2 regions of the Weissella sagaensis genome follow, and region 2 is predicted to be linked to the other one. Evidence: predicted binding sites of a transcription regulator. Region 2 holds the regulator's gene; the other holds the start of a gene.
The links. The regulator CtsR, encoded in region 2, represses protease genes until heat stress. The targets are predictions, from matches to a motif close to TTGGTCAAAAAAGGTCAAANA.
Positions count from the first base shown of each region.

Region 1 (8,214 bases), 150 kb from region 2:
ACAAACCATGTGCATTGTCCATATGGATATGTGTTTCCAGCTGTATTTGTTGATGCAACTGATGTAGGCTTTGCAGTCGTAGTAGCTGCAACTTGTTGTGGTTGTGCAGCGGCTTGTGATGCTGCAGCTGCTGATTCTGCGGCTGCCTTTGCATTTGCTGCTGATGTTGCTGCTGATTGTTGTGCAGCGGCTGACTCTGCAGCTGCCTTTGCATTTGCTGCTGACGTTGCTGCTGATTGTTGTGCAGCGGCTGACTCTGCAGCTGCCTTTGCATTTGCTGCTGACGTTGCTGCTGATTGTTGTGCAGCAGCTGATTCTGCGGCTGCCTTTGCATTTGCTGCTGACGTTGCTGCTGATTGTTGTGCAGCAGCTGATTCTGCGGCTGCCTTTGCATTTGCTGCTGACGTTGCTGCTGATTCTGCAGCGGCTGACTCTGCTACTGTCTTAGCATTTGCAGCTGATGTTGCTGCTGACTGTGCGGCGGCTGACTCTGCAGCTACCTTCGCATTTGCTGCTGACGTTGCTGCTGATTGTTGTGCAGCGGCTGACTCTGCAGCTACCTTCGCATTTGCTGCTGATGTTGCTGCTGATTGTTGTGCAGCGGCTGACTCTGCAGCTGCCTTTGCATTTGCAGCTGATGTTGCTGCTGATTGTTGTACAGTTGCCTTAACGTTTACTTCTGATACAGCTTGTGATGCTGCTGGTTTAACAGCAACAGCTGACTTTGAGAAGTTAATTTGATCACCAACATAGATAACTGATGATGCTTGTAAATCAGGGTTAGCGTTTAGTAGTTCAGACAAAGTCATACCATTTGCATTAGCAATTGCCCACAATGAATCTCCTGCTTTAACAGTATATGAACCATTGTTTGAAACTGACTTAGTTGCTGTTTCTTTTGCTGGTGCAGCTGATTGTGCTGATGATGAACCGGGCAATTCAACCTTTTGACCAACATGAATCAAATTAGCATCAGCGATTTTGTTAGCTGATACTAAATCATCAACTGATACATTATTGGCTGCTGCCAAAGCATATAGAGTGTCTCCAGATTTAACGGTAATAGAATCAGCAGAAGCTACGACTGAGCTTCCTGCCAATGCTGCTGCCGCCCCAGCAGTTGCTAATAGCGTGTTTTTTACAGATGCGTGCATATTTAGTACTCCTTAGTCCTTAAAAATTAGTTACTTAAACTTATATTAAATAAGAAACACCTAAATTGATATTTCTTAAGATTTTCTTGATTTTTACTACATGCTACATTGTACGTTAGAGACTTTTCAAAAGAGTTCAAATAACATTTCATTTGTGTTACATTCCATAATTGTTTTTTTGGGTTCGTTCGTATTTTTTTATTTATTAACCATTAATTCAGCTATAAATTCAATCATAAGCATACAAAAAAGCGACGGTATAGACCGCCGCTTCATTTAATATTTATATTTTTAATTCATATTTTTGTCTGAATCACGTTGTGCTGTTATCACAATTTGGCCATCGTCCATCTTTGCCAACAAATTTTTAACTTCTGGATTATCAAGATAAAAATCAGCTATTTGATCTTCTAAATGCTCTTGAATAACGCGACGCAATGGTCGTGCACCCATTTCTGGATTATAACCTAAGTTAACAAGCTCTTGCTTAACATCATCCGTCATCGCAAGATGTAGCCCCTTCTCAGAAATTGCCTCATTCATTTCAGTAATCATCAAATCAACAATATGCAACAAGTTTTGCTTTGACAAAGCGTTAAACTCAATAATACCATCGAAACGGTTCAAAAATTCTGGCTTAAAGTATGGTGCTAATCGTTCAAGTAACTTATTCGTCGTTGGTTCATTATCTTGATCAAAGCCAACCTTTGTTCCTTTAACACCAGTTCCAGCATTTGAAGTCATAATGATGATTGTATCCTTAAATGAAACGACATGACCTTGCGCATCGGTTAAACGACCATCATCTAGTATCTGTAAGAACATATTCATAACATCTGGATGTGCCTTTTCAACCTCATCTAGTAAAATTAATGAGTAAGGATGGCGGCGGACAGCCTCAGTCAATTGACCAGCTTCTTCATAACCAACATAACCAGCTGGTGCACCAATTAACTTTGAAACAGAATGCTTCTCCATATACTCTGACATATCGAATCGAATCATACTATCTGTGGTACCAAACAATTCCTTAGCAAGCTGCTTAGCTGTCTCTGTCTTTCCTACACCTGTTGGACCAACAAACAAAAAGCTACCAATTGGTCGACCTGTTTTATTAAATCCAACCCGATTACGACGAATTGCTCGCGCAATCTTTTGAGTTGCCTCATCTTGACCAATAACATGTGCAACTAGATTATCACCTAAATGACGTAATTGATCTTGCTCAGACGCTGCTAATTCACCAACTGGAATGCCTGTCTTTTCCTCAACAATCTTTTGAATATCCGCAACTGTCACTGTTTGAGCGGCTTCATTTTGCGGTGCTTGTTGTTTAACAGCTTCTAATTGTAATTCTAAATTATTAATTTGATCACGTAAATGACTAGCCTTTTCATAATCTTCACGTTCAATTGCCGATTGCTTTTGTGCTTCAGTTGAATGGATCTTATTTTCTAATTCCTTAGGATCCGCAATCTTTACTGATAGATTTTTCTTTGAACCAGCTTCATCAATCAAATCAATTGCCTTATCGGGTAAGAAACGATCAGCAATATAACGATTTGATAGGTTAACAGCTGCAGCTAACGCATCATCAGCGTACTTTACCTTATGGTATGCCTCATAACGTGATCGAATTCCTTGGATAATTTGTAAGGCTTCTTCGGTAGTTGGTTCATCAACTTGAACCGTTTGGAAACGACGTGCAATCGCAGCATCTTTTTCAATTTGGCGGTATTCATTCAACGTTGTCGCACCAATTAATTGGAACTCACCACGAGCTAAAGCCGGCTTTAGAATATTACCAGCATCCATAGATCCTTCACCAGCTGTTCCAGCACCCATAATCTCATGAATTTCATCAATGAACAAAATAACATCATCACGCTTTGAAACTTCATCCATCAACTTTTGCATCCGCTCTTCAAATTGACCACGAACCCCTGTACCTTGTACCAAGGATACAACGTCCAACCGAATAACTTCTTTACCCTGCAACTTTCCTGGCACCTTGGCGTTGACAATTGCTTGCGCTAAACCTTCAACAACAGCTGTTTTACCAACACCAGCTTCACCAATTAAAACAGGATTATTCTTAGTACGACGGTTTAAAACCTCAATAACACGCGCAATCTCATCATCACGTCCAATGACTGGATCAAACTTACCTTGTCGTGCTAACTCAGTTAGATTAATACCGTATTGATCTAGTAAACCATTACCCTGACCATTATCATTGCCTCCCCCGCGACTCATTTGTGGACGTTGTCCTTGCTGAGCACGTTGCGCCTGTTGTGCACGTGCCACGCCTTCATTATTCATCATACGAAAAATATCATCAAAACTTGAAAAACCAAATGGATCTTGTACCATAATACGGCCTCCTTATATTCTTTTTTATATTCATTACTCCCAATACAAATCAACTGCCAAATTCTCTTTGACCTTTGTTGACCTTATCTACATTTTCTATATTAGCACTCTATGTTCGAGAGTGCAAATAAAATATTTATTTTTTCAAAACTAAAAAAAGATTGGTTCATCATTGCTCTGATAAACCAATCTTTTTAATTACTTTTGTGCAACATTAATATTTAATAACTAGCTTACCTAGCATGTTTCCTGGTGCAACTTCTTTTTGAGCATTTATAATTGTCTGAGCAGATAGCCCATCCAATGTCTGCGTTACCGTTGATTTAACGAAGCCATCATCAACCAGTTTTGATAATAAAGCTAATGCTGCACCCTGACTAGCGATATTTTGTCCAGCATTCGTCTTAGCAAACATAAATTCCCAATCAAGTGATGCTGCTTTATTTTTAATCAACCCGACAGGTAACGGATTCATTGATTGTACAATAGCACCTATATGGCCAAACGTCCCCACCAAATCTGCCACTTTCTCAAAATGTTGATCCAACGAGTGTAATACTGCAATATAAGGTATTTCATGGTAGCCTAGCTTTTTAACTGCTTGCACGTAATCTTCTCGGTGGTTAACTACTTCATCAGCTCCCATTTCTTTAACCCATGCAATTGTTTCGCCACGTGATGCAGTTGCAATAACTGTCATCCCTAACCATTTTGCTAACTGAATCATGATTGAGCCCACACCCCCGGCACCATTAATAATTAACAAAGTTTTGCCATGCGCACTATCAGCCGTCATCTGGATACCAAACTTATCAGCTAACATTTCATACGCTGTTAAAAACGTAAGTGGTAATGCAGCTGCTTCAATATCTGACAACGTTGTTGGCGCCTTAGCAATCAACCCCTCATGAACCGCCTCAAATTCTGCATTTGAACCTGTGCGACCTAATTCACCAGCAAAAAATATGCGATCACCAATTTGATAATTAACAACAGCACTTCCAACACCAACAATTTTACCGACCGCATCAAAACCTAGAACACGTTCTTGTTTTGCAGCCTGTGCTCCCTCTAATTGTTTAATATCTACTGGATTCATAGCAGTTGCCGCCACTTTAACCAACACATCATGATCAGTCAAATCAGGTTGTGCAATGTCTTTATCAATTAACGGTGTTTGCTCATCAGCAGTTGTCACAACTGCTTTCATTAATTTTCCCATTTCTTATCCCTCTATTATATTAATTACGCAAAATTACTCATTAGATATATCATACTATGGTAGTAAAAAAATAGCGATTACAACCCATTAAATCATTGTAATCGCTATTTTTAAAATTAATCTTGTGAACCTTCAGCTGCTGCAACACCTTCTTTTAGGCCATCCATATCAACATGGTGCTCACGGAATTCTTTATCATGAATTGGTAAATGTAATTCATAATTATCAAAAATAGTTAAGTCCCCTGTTAATTCATTGGCATCAAAGCCCAATACATGACCACCAAAAGTACGATCATCACTCAAAAAGTGAACGTGCCAACCGGCAGCAACTGTTCCTTGATACAATTCTGGTGAATAGTAACCAATCAACACACCATCAACATCATCTTTTTCAAATTCACGTTGTGTATGTGTGATTTCTGATAATGAAGGAAATGGACGCTCAGACTTAGGCGCTGAACGAACTTTCATGTGATTAAAACTACCACGCAAAACTACACCTGAAAAAGTATTTTCTAATTGACGATCACTAATTAGAGAAACCATTTCTTTCATATTACCAGCACTAAAAGAAACCTTTTGTTTTTCATCACTAGTATGATGAACAGTTGCAAATGGTACTGTCTTCTCCATATCTGTTACATGATGAATTTGACCTTCGCCATCCATATAGTAGACTTCACCATCTACCATAATCATTTCACCATCTAAACCATCAAACGTTCCAATACCAGCATCCCCATGTTGCTTTAATTCAGCTAAGGTTGCCGAACCGCCTAAAACTTTTCCCATCAAAGCGGCTAAGGTACTGTGTTGATATACTGTTGCCATATTTATACACTCCTTTAATTTGATAAAAAGCGCCCAGAAACCTGGACGCTTTTCTATTTATTCTGCATCAATCAATTGAGACATCAATTCATAGTTGTGTGAGTAATCTACTGGGATTTCGACAACAACTGGACCTTCAGTTGCAAATGCTTCATCCAAGACCGCATCCAATTGGTCTGGTGAATCAACACGCAATCCCTTAGCCCCTGTTGATTCAGCATACTTTACAATGTCAATCTTTGAGAAGTTAACTCCGGCTGATTCACCATTGTACTTAACTTCTTCTTGGAACTTAACCATATCGTAATGGTAATTATCTTGCCATACAATGTGAACAGTATTCAAGTTAAGTTGCACTGCTGTTGCTAGTTCCATTCCTGAGAAGAAGAATCCACCATCACCAGAAACAGAAACTGCCTTAGCATTTGGACGAACCAAAGCAGCTGCCATCGCCCAAGGTAGACCAACTCCCAAAGTTTGCATACCATTTGAGAACAACAAGTGACGAGGAACGTATGACTTAAAGTAACGTCCAAGCCATAGGTAATGTGAACCAATATCAGAAGTCAAAGTCATATCATCAGTCATACGTGCTTGTAATGACTTAATAATGCTCAAAGGATGATTCAAGTTCTCTTGTGCCGGCGTAAAGGTTGGCTTTGCAGCTTCCTTCAAAGCCTCCTTGAACTCAGCTAACTTAGCTTGTGATGCTGCTGGTAATTCATATCCTGCAATTTGTGACTTCAAATCGATCAACGTATCAGCCAAAGTTCCCACAAGCTGACGTGCTGGTGTAAAGTTGTTATCAATTTGAACAGCTTGTGTGTCAATTGCAACAATGTGTAAGTCAGCATTCTTATTCCAATTACGTGGTTCGTATTCAATCGCATCATAACCAACTGTGATAACCAAGTCTGATTGTGCCAACAATTGATCACCAACTTGATTACGGAAGAACCCAACACGACCAAAGAACGTTGATTCCTCTAATTCACGAGAAATGACACCAGCACCTTGATATGTTTCGACAACCGGCAAAGTTGTTTGTTCTAGTAAAGCATGCAATGCTGCTGTTGTATTGTCATCAGAACCACGGGCACCAACTAACAATACTGGCAATTTAGCAGCCTTAATTTGTTCAGCAAGCCAAGCAATATCCTCTGAAGCTGCTGCACCATAGCGAGCAGGTTTAACTGCAGGCAAAGCAGCTGTCGTAACTTCTGCTTCATCAACATCTTGTGGCAACGAGACAAATGATGCCCCTGGCTTAGGACCATTAGCTGCTGCAATAGCATTAGAAATTAATTCTGAGATATTATTAGGGTCTTGAATTTCAACTGAATAATTAGTAATTGGTGCAAACAATGTTGCTGATGGTGTACTCTGATGTGTCAAACGATACAAATCTTTTCGTTGCACTTGACCTCCAATTGCCAATACTGGATCATTTTCAGCAGTTGCCGTCATCAAGCCAGAAGCCAAGTTTCCTACACCTGGTCCTGATGTCACGATAACAACCCCAGTTTTACCAGTAATACGTGCAAAAGCTTGCGCCATAAACACAGCATTTTGTTCATGACGTGTCACAATTAACTTAGGTGCTTTTTCTCCTGCTTTAGGATGATCTAATTTTTCAAACAATCGATCAATTTTAGCTCCCGGAATACCAAAAGCTAAATCAATACCATGGTTGTTCAAACTATCGACAACTAAGTCAGCACCTGTTTTCTTCTCTTCAGACATGTACTTCTACCTCTTTAAAATATATTATATTTCCAATAAGTGTCATTAAATACATTGTAGCGCTTTATTTCGATATTTTGTAGCCATATGCAGTTAGTATTCACAAAATCTTCTAACTCTTTTTTATGATAAAGCGTTAATGGTAGCTTTTGTAACGCTTACAAAAATAATATATTTTAAATGCTATTTATTTGATGATTAGTGCAAAACAAAAAGCACTAATCATATATTATATGACTAGTGCTTCCCGCATCTGTAAAACTGGGCATACTGGATTCGAACCAGTGCATGATGGCACCAGAAACCATTGCCTTACCGCTTGGCTAATGCCCAAAAACAACTATTCAATCATACAACATACACTAAATAAATTCAAGTCCGTATAAACAAAAAGTATAAATCAAATATATTTTTTAATCATCACACTTATAAACTGCAACTAACCTTTACTATTAATTTGAAATTTCTCATCAAAACGCATCATAAATTGTAAAACATCAACGGAGCGTTCTTCACCTAACGCTAATAACCACCCTTCAAAGCGAATTTCGATACGTTCACTTAGAATTGTCTCTATTTTTTGACCACGTTGTGTTAGATGTAATAATTGTCGCCGTCGATCCATTACATCAGCTTCTTGCCAAATATATTGTTTACGTAGCAACATTTTTATTTGTCGTGAAACTGCAGCTCGTGTGACTTGGCGTTTAGCAACAATATCAGTTAGTGTCAAGCCATCATGTTGTGCCACACTATGCATAATTAAATATTGTTCAAAAGATAAATCATATGCTGCTGCCGGCCCAGCCACTGTATCATTCAAATATTTTAAAGTTGATAGGTAAGCATTAATATATTTCGTTACTAGTGTCATTAGTTCTTCCCCACA
Region 1 covers NZ_BLKA01000001.1:106,915-115,128, forward strand. The annotation lists gene G7Y65_RS00530 (LysM peptidoglycan-binding domain-containing protein) at 1-1,154, opposite strand, end outside; gene G7Y65_RS00535 (ATP-dependent Clp protease ATP-binding subunit) at 1,446-3,527, opposite strand; gene G7Y65_RS00540 (zinc-binding alcohol dehydrogenase family protein) at 3,742-4,749, opposite strand; gene budA (acetolactate decarboxylase) at 4,866-5,582, opposite strand; gene alsS (acetolactate synthase AlsS) at 5,640-7,325, opposite strand; tRNA gene G7Y65_RS00555 (tRNA-Gln) at 7,587-7,658, opposite strand; gene G7Y65_RS00560 (MarR family transcriptional regulator) at 7,765-8,199, opposite strand.
Region 1: G7Y65_RS00535 (ATP-dependent Clp protease ATP-binding subunit) is a predicted target of CtsR. The motif match lies at 3,592-3,612, and genes of this name have one in related genera.

Region 2 (8,214 bases):
CAGCTTTGTTAGGTCGTATTCCTTCAGCCGTTGGATATCAACCAACTTTGGCTACTGAAATGGGACAATTACAAGAACGAATCACTTCAACTAAGAAGGGGTCAGTTACTTCAATCCAAGCAGTTTATGTGCCGGCCGATGATTATACCGACCCTGCGCCTGCAACAACATTCGCACACTTGGATGCTACTACTAATTTGGAACGTTCTTTGACGCAACAAGGTATCTATCCAGCGGTGGACCCATTGGCATCAACATCAACGGCCTTGGCGCCAGAAATTGTTGGACAAGAACACTATGACGTTGCAACTGAAGTACAACAGACATTACAACGTTACCGTGAATTACAAGATATCATTTCTATTCTAGGAATGGATGAATTGTCAGATGATGAAAAGACGGTTGTTAACCGTGCTCGTCGAATTCAATTCTTCTTATCACAACCATTCTCAGTTGCCGAAACATTTACAGGTTTACCTGGTGAGTATGTGCCTTTGTCTGAAACCGTACGCAGTTTTAAAGAAATTTTGGCTGGTAAGTACGATCAATACCCTGAAGATGCATTCCGTAATGTTGGAGTCATTGAACAGGTAGTTGACAAAGCAGCTAAAATGGCTGATTAAGTAAAGGGGGCGGCGCAATGAGTGAACACACCCTACATGTTAAGGTGGTTACGCCAAATGGTGTTGTGTTTGAGCATGAGACTGCATCGTTAGTGGTATTAGATACAACTAATGGTGAAGAAGGAATTATGGCACAACATGCACCTATTATTTCAGCGTTGCAGATTAGTGAACTTAAGGTAATTGATGAAGCGGCGGATTCAGAAGAAATTATCGCGATTAGTGGTGGATTTGGTGAATTCTCGAATAATCAATTAACAATAGTTTCTGATAGTGCAGAGCGTGCGAAAGACATTGATGTTGAACGAGCAAAGAGAGCTAAAGAACGTGCTGAGAAGCATATAGCTGCTAGTGAGACTGATGATATTGTTCGTGCCCAAACTGCCTTGTTACGTGCGGCTAATCGTATTCATGCCGTTACTGGTAATAAATGATTAATTGAAGGCCATCAAATTCGAACAGAATTTGGTGGCCTTTAGTGTATTTTTATATATCCTAAAACTTGATGTGTTAGATACCGTAAAATTTGATAAAATAGAATCTAGTATTGATTAAAGAAAGTAGGACAACAGGATGATCGTATTATCGGGAACTATTGGTGCCGGAAAGACCAGTTTAACAACGATGCTTGCAGAACATTTAGGAAGTGAAGCATTATACGAATCCGTTGATGATAATCCGATTTTGCCATTGTTTTACGAGGACCCAAAGCGTTATGGTTTCTTGTTACAAAATTATTTTCTAAATAAGCGGTTGGATAACATCAGAGATGCACAAGGTAGCCAATTAAATGTCATTGATCGATCTATCTTTGAAGATTTGTTGTTATTTAAGCTAAATGCTGATTTAGATAGAGCAACCCAAACTGAAGTACAAATTTATGGTGACTTGTTAAACAATATTATGGAGCAAGTTGATTTTTCAGATGATGCGATTGTCAAAACACCTGATTTGCTAATTTATATTCATGTTAGCTTTGATACGATGTTAGAACGTATTAAAAAACGTGGTCGCGAGTATGAACAAATTGAAAATGATCCATCATTGTATAATTACTATAAAAGTTTAAATGAACGATATGTGGCATGGTTTGAATCTTATGATCGTTCGCCCAAATTGAGTATTGATGGTGATCGTTTTGATTTTGTAACAGATGCTGAGGCTGCGAACCAAGTATTGGCATTGATTGATGATAAAATCAAAGCGCTAGGTTTGAAAAATAATTAGGAGAATTATTATGCTAGATATGAAAATAATTCGTCAAAAGACGGAACAAGTAAAGGAACGCTTGGCAACTCGTGGGGTTGATCCTAAAGAAGTTGACGCACTGGTGGCTGACGATGCTAAGCGTCGTGAATTGTTAGTGCAAACTGAAGAATTAAAGGCACGTCGTAATACAGTATCAGACCAAATTGGTTTAAAGAAACGTCAAAAAGAAGATGCTAGCGATGTTATTGCTGAAATGCAAAAGGTTTCAGCAACAATTAAGTCATTAGATGAACAAGTTGTAAAATTGGATGAACAAATTAAGAACCGTGCTTTGCATTTCCCTAATTTGCCAAATGATACAATTCCTGTTGGGGCTGATGAAGAGGCTAATCGCGAAGAACGTCAATGGGGTGAGATTCCAACCTTTGACTTTGCGCCAAAAGCGCATTTTGAGATTGGTGAAGATTTGGGTATTTTAGACTTTGAACGTGGTGCGAAGGTTTCCGGTGCCCGTTTTGTCTACTACGTTGGTCAAGGTGCCCGTTTGGAACGTGCCGTTTATAACTTTATGTTGGATGAACACCAAAAAGAAGGTTATAAAGAAATGATTACGCCATACATTGTTAAAAATGAGGCAATGTATGGAACTGGTCAGTATCCAAAGTTTATGGACGATGCATACCGTGTTGGTACTAATGATGATATGACGTTAATTCCAACGGCTGAAGTGCCACTAACAAATTATTTCCGTGAAGAAGTTATTGATGATAACAAATTACCATATAGTGTGACTGCGTTGTCACCAGCTTTCCGTCAAGAAGCGGGATCAGCTGGTCGCGATACGCGTGGTTTGATTCGTATGCATCAGTTTAACAAGGTTGAAATGGTTAAGTTTACAAAGCCAGAAGATTCATATCAAGCATTGGAAGATATGACGGTTAATGCTGAAACATTATTGCAAAAATTGGGCTTGCCTTACCACGTGATTACCTTATCAACAGGAGACATGGGCTTTTCTGCTGCTAAAACATATGATGTGGAAGTTTGGATGCCACAGCAAAATATTTACCGTGAGATTTCTTCTATCTCAAATACAGAAGCTTTCCAAGCTCGTCGGGCACGAATTCAGTATCGTGATGAGAATGGTAAATTACAATTTGTTCATACTTTGAATGGTTCTGGATTGGCAGTTGGCCGTACTGTTGCAGCTATTTTGGAAAATTATCAAAATGCAGACGGAACGGTTACAATTCCAGAAGTTTTGCGTCCTTATTTTGGCGCTGATCAAATTGTTCCAGAAGCTACAATTTAAAGAATGATGATTAAAGACTAACGTGAAGCAATTCGTGTCAGTCTTTTTTTATTTGATTGGATAATAAAATAAAAGATATTAAAAAAGTAATTGCAAAAATATGCAAAAGCTAGTAATATATATCGAGTGGTAAGTAGCTGATGGTTGTTTTTTCAATTTGAGGCACTAGTTAATTAGTTTAAATTAAGTATTGACACTTGTTTGATAATTAGCTATACTATAAAAGTTGTCGGATGTTACATTCGACTGACGTCTGTTGCGGATGTGGCGGAACTGGCAGACGCGCTGGATTTAGGTTCCAGTGCCCCTAGGGCGTGCAGGTTCGATTCCTGTCATCCGCATATATCGTTTATCGATACAGAAGCCGACTTAGCTCAGCTGGCAGAGCGCTTCACTAGTAATGAAGAGGTCGCTGGTTCGAATCCAGTAGTCGGCATCCCATGCGAATATAGTTCAGCTGGTAGAACGCTACCTTGCCATGGTAGAGGTCGCGGGTTCGAATCCCGTTGTTCGCTTTCTTCCAAATGGGAAGCTTTAAAATTAATATGCACCTATAGCGCAACTGGATAGAGTGTCTGACTACGAATCAGAAGGTTGAAGGTTCGAATCCTTCTAGGTGCATCAATTGAAAACCATCAAGAGAAATCTTGGTGGTTTTTGTGTCAACAAATAAACGTGAAGCAAACGACATTGAATATTTTAAAAAATATGGGGTTTTAGTGGCATTGTGTTGCAATGCGTTCTATAATTATGTCAATATTGGTCAAAGGGGGGTGTTGGTTATGAATGATTCAAATATGTCTGATAATATTGAGACATACTTGAAGCAAATTTTACAGCAGGCGCATGAAATTGAAATTCGCCGTGTTGAACTTGCCCAACGATTTAATGTTGTGCCATCGCAGATTAATTATGTGATTAAAACACGTTTTAATACGGAAAATGGTTATTTAGTTGAATCAAAACGCGGTGGTGGCGGTTATATTCGGATTGTTGAAATGGCATTACGAAATGAACCACGCCTTATTGAAGAAATAAAACAACAACTCCCAAAGATAGTTAGCTTTAGAACAGCAACATCAGTAATATCAAGCTTGTGTCGTGAACAAATTTTAACCGTCCACGAAAGTGAATTAATTTTGACATTATTATCAAAAGAAACACTAAGCGTCGGGGATGTGACTGTTCAAGGTCAGTTACGAGCAAGATTATTACAACAATTATTAAGCCGTTTACGGTTTGAAAGCGAGCGTAATTAATATGGATAATCAATATACACCAAGTGCAAAAAATGTCCTAGTTGTTGCACAAGAACAAGCAAAGTATTTTAAACATCAAGCAGTTGGTACCGAACACCTATTGCTTGCGTTAGCGATTGAAAAAGAAGGTATTGCTAGCAAAGTATTGCAAGAATTTGATGTTAGTGATGATGATATTAAAAGTCAAATTGAACAATTTACGGGCTATGGCACATTGTCTAGAAATGCTAAAAGTGCCTACTTGCCATATTCACCAAAGGCTTCTGATATGATGCGTTTAGCTCATGAAAATGCTAAGCAATTACATCAAGATCAAACGGGAACCGAACATTTTCTGTTGGCATTATTGTCAGATGAAACGATTTTTTCATCACGTATTTTAGCTAATTTAAATATTAGTCCTGCTGAAATGCGTCGGGCAACGTTGCGTAAACTAGGCGTTAAAGATGTTGCTAAAAAACGTGACCCACGTCGTAATCGACGCGGCCAGCAACCAGAAACAGAAGGAACACCAACGTTGGATACGTTGGCACGTGATTTAACGCAATTGGCACGTGATGATAAAATGGACCCCGTTGTTGGTCGTGAAGCTGAAGTTAAACGGGTCATTCAAATCTTGTCACGTCGAACTAAAAACAATCCCGTTTTAATTGGTGAACCTGGGGTTGGAAAAACGGCAATTGCAGAAGGATTAGCACAACGTATCGTCACTGGTGATGTTCCTTCAGATATGACCCAAAAGCGGTTGATGATGCTTGATATGGGATCACTAGTTGCTGGTACGAAATATCGTGGTGAATTCGAAGATCGTTTGAAAAAAGTGATTGAGGAAATTCAACGAGATGGTCAGGTAATTCTTTTTATTGACGAGTTACATACATTGATTGGTGCTGGTGGTGCTGAAGGTGCCATTGATGCTTCAAATATTTTGAAACCAGCATTAGCTCGTGGTGAATTACAAACAATTGGTGCGACAACGTTGGATGAATATCAAAAGTATATTGAAGCTGATGCTGCCTTGGAACGCCGTTTTGCACAGGTTAGCGTTGAAGAACCAACGCAATCAGATGCAATTGAGATTTTGAAAGGGCTAAAGCCACGCTATGAACAACATCATCAAGTGTCAATTCCAGATGAGACAATTGTTGAAGCGGTAAAACTTTCAGTACGTTATGTAACGGATCGCTTCTTGCCTGATAAGGCGATTGATATTATGGATGAAGCTGCTGCTAAAGTTCGTATCGATCGTGTTGGGCATCAAACGCCAGTTGCTAAGCAACAAGAAAAGTTGTTGGTTTTGCGTCAAGCGAAAGATGAAGCAATTGAACAGTTGAATTTTGAATTAGCTGCTGAATATCGTAAGAAGGAGATGCGTCAAAAGCGTCAAATTGATAAATTGCTTGATGAACAAAATGACAATCAAGCGAATGAGCAATATGATTTAACGTTGTCAGTTCATGATATTGCCCAAGTAGTTTCTGAACAAACAGGTGTGCCATTGACACAAATGGAAAAATCAGAACAAGAGCGTTTGGTTAATCTAGAAAAGGTGTTGCACAATCGTGTGATTGGCCAAAATGAAGCTGTTTCAGCAATTGCACGTTCTATTCGTCGTGCTCGGTCTGGTTTGAAAGATCCACAACGGCCAATCGGTACGTTCTTGTTCTTAGGGCCTACTGGAACGGGAAAAACTGAATTAGCAAAGGCTTTGGCTGAAGCAGTATTTGGCTCAGAAGATAACATGATTCGGGTCGATATGTCAGAGTATCGCGAAGCATATTCTGCAAGTCGTCTGGTTGGATCAGCACCAGGTTATGTTGGATATGAGGAAGGTGGCCAGTTAACGGAAAAGGTTCGCCGCCATCCATATTCAGTTGTCTTACTAGATGAGGCTGAAAAGGCACACCCAGATATTTATAACTTGATGTTACAAGTTTTTGATGATGGCTATATGACAGATGCTAAGGGTCGTAAAGTTGATTTTAGAAATACAATCATTATTATGACATCTAATTTAGGTGCAACACGTCTACGTGATGAAAAGTCAGTTGGCTTTGGTGCAATTGATAAATCAGCTAATTACGATGCAATGCGTGATACGATTATGAAGACGGTTAAAGAAACATTCCGTCCTGAATTTGTTAATCGTTTGGATGAAATGGTTGTATTCCGTTCGCTAAATAAGGATGAATTACATCAAATTGTTAAGCTGATGGCTAAATCAGTTTTGCAACGCATTAGTGAGCAAGGCTTTAATATTAAAATGACGCCTGCAGCAATGAATGTTGTTGCCAAAGCTGGTTTTGACCCAGAGTTTGGTGCCCGTCCAATTCGTCGCGCATTACAATCAAAGGTTGAAGATGCGCTTTCAGAAGAACTATTGCTTGGTAAGATTACGATTAATGATCAGGTGACAGTTGGTGCTAAAAATGGTGAAATTAAGATTAGTGTTAAACCACTAAAACAAGACACTGCAACTGTGTCAGGTTAAATTTAAAAAGTAAGCGTTGACAAGAAGTCTTTTTCTTGCTAATGCTTACTTTTTCTTGTATACTTAATAATAGTTTAATTGTGTATAAAACAATGGCTGACAGGAAATATTGTCCCTGAAAGCCTGCATAGCAACGACAAGAGCATTTTCAATTACGGGGATGCTGTTGTCTTTTTTGCACTTAAAAACCGGTATAAAACAGAAATTGTAAACAAACTGTAATAAACTGGATGCACAGTTGGCCAATTCAAAGCGAGGTGGAAAACTTGGTAGGAACGCTTGTAAAGTATGGTAAACACCGTGTTCGTCGTAGTTATGCTCGAATCAAAGAAGTTCTTGATTTGCCTAACTTAATCGAAATTCAAACGGACTCATACAACTGGTTTTTGGATGAAGGATTACGTGAAATGTTTATGGACATTTTGCCAATCGAAGATTTCCAAGGTAAGTTGTCTCTAGAATTTGTGGACTATAAGCTCATGGAGCCTAAGTACACAGTAGAAGAAGCACGTAATCATGATGCTAATTATTCAGCACCATTGCACGTTACGTTGCGTTTAACAAATCAAGAAACTGGCGAAATTAAATCACAAGATGTTTTCTTTGGTGATTTCCCATTGATGACACCAGCAGGAACTTTTATTATTAATGGTGCTGAACGTGTTATCGTTTCACAATTAGTACGTTCTCCTGGTGTGTACTATAACGAAGAATTAGACAAGAATGGTCGTCCAAACTTTGGTACGACTTTCATTCCAAGTCGTGGTGCTTGGCTAGAATTTGAAACGGATGCTAAGGGTCTTAGCTATGTTCGTATTGATCGTACCCGTAAGTTGCCAATTACTGAATTGGTACGTGCATTGGGTTACGGTTCAGATTCTGAAATCCTACAAATGCTTGGTGATCAATATGATTCAATTTCATTAACATTAGACAAAGATGTACACAAGGTCATTGAGGATTCACGTGTAGAAGAGGCCTTGAAGGACATCTATGAGCGTCTTCGTCCAGGTGAGCCTAAGACTGCTGATTCAGCACGTGCATTGTTGACCGCTCGTTTCTTTGACCCAAAGCGTTATGACTTAGCACCTGTTGGTCGTTACAAGATTAACAAGAAGCTATCATTGAAATCACGTTTGATGGGCTTGACATTGGGTGAAACACTGGCTGATCCTGATACTGGTGAGATTATTGCGACAAAGGGTACTGTCATTGACAAGCAAGTTATGTCAGTTTTGTCACCTTACTTGGATCGTGATGATTTCAAACGTACGACTTTTACACCATCTGATGATGCTGTCGTAACGGAACCAATGGTTT
Region 2 covers NZ_BLKA01000001.1:258,211-266,424, reverse strand. The annotation lists gene atpD (F0F1 ATP synthase subunit beta) at 1-623, shown strand, start outside; gene G7Y65_RS01390 (F0F1 ATP synthase subunit epsilon) at 641-1,057, shown strand; gene G7Y65_RS01385 (deoxynucleoside kinase) at 1,197-1,850, shown strand; gene serS (serine--tRNA ligase) at 1,861-3,144, shown strand; tRNA gene G7Y65_RS01375 (tRNA-Leu) at 3,403-3,485, shown strand; tRNA gene G7Y65_RS01370 (tRNA-Thr) at 3,508-3,580, shown strand; tRNA gene G7Y65_RS01365 (tRNA-Gly) at 3,587-3,659, shown strand; tRNA gene G7Y65_RS01360 (tRNA-Arg) at 3,692-3,765, shown strand; gene G7Y65_RS01355 (CtsR family transcriptional regulator) at 3,927-4,403, shown strand; gene G7Y65_RS01350 (ATP-dependent Clp protease ATP-binding subunit) at 4,405-6,894, shown strand; partial or broken gene rpoB (DNA-directed RNA polymerase subunit beta) at 7,152-8,214, shown strand, end outside.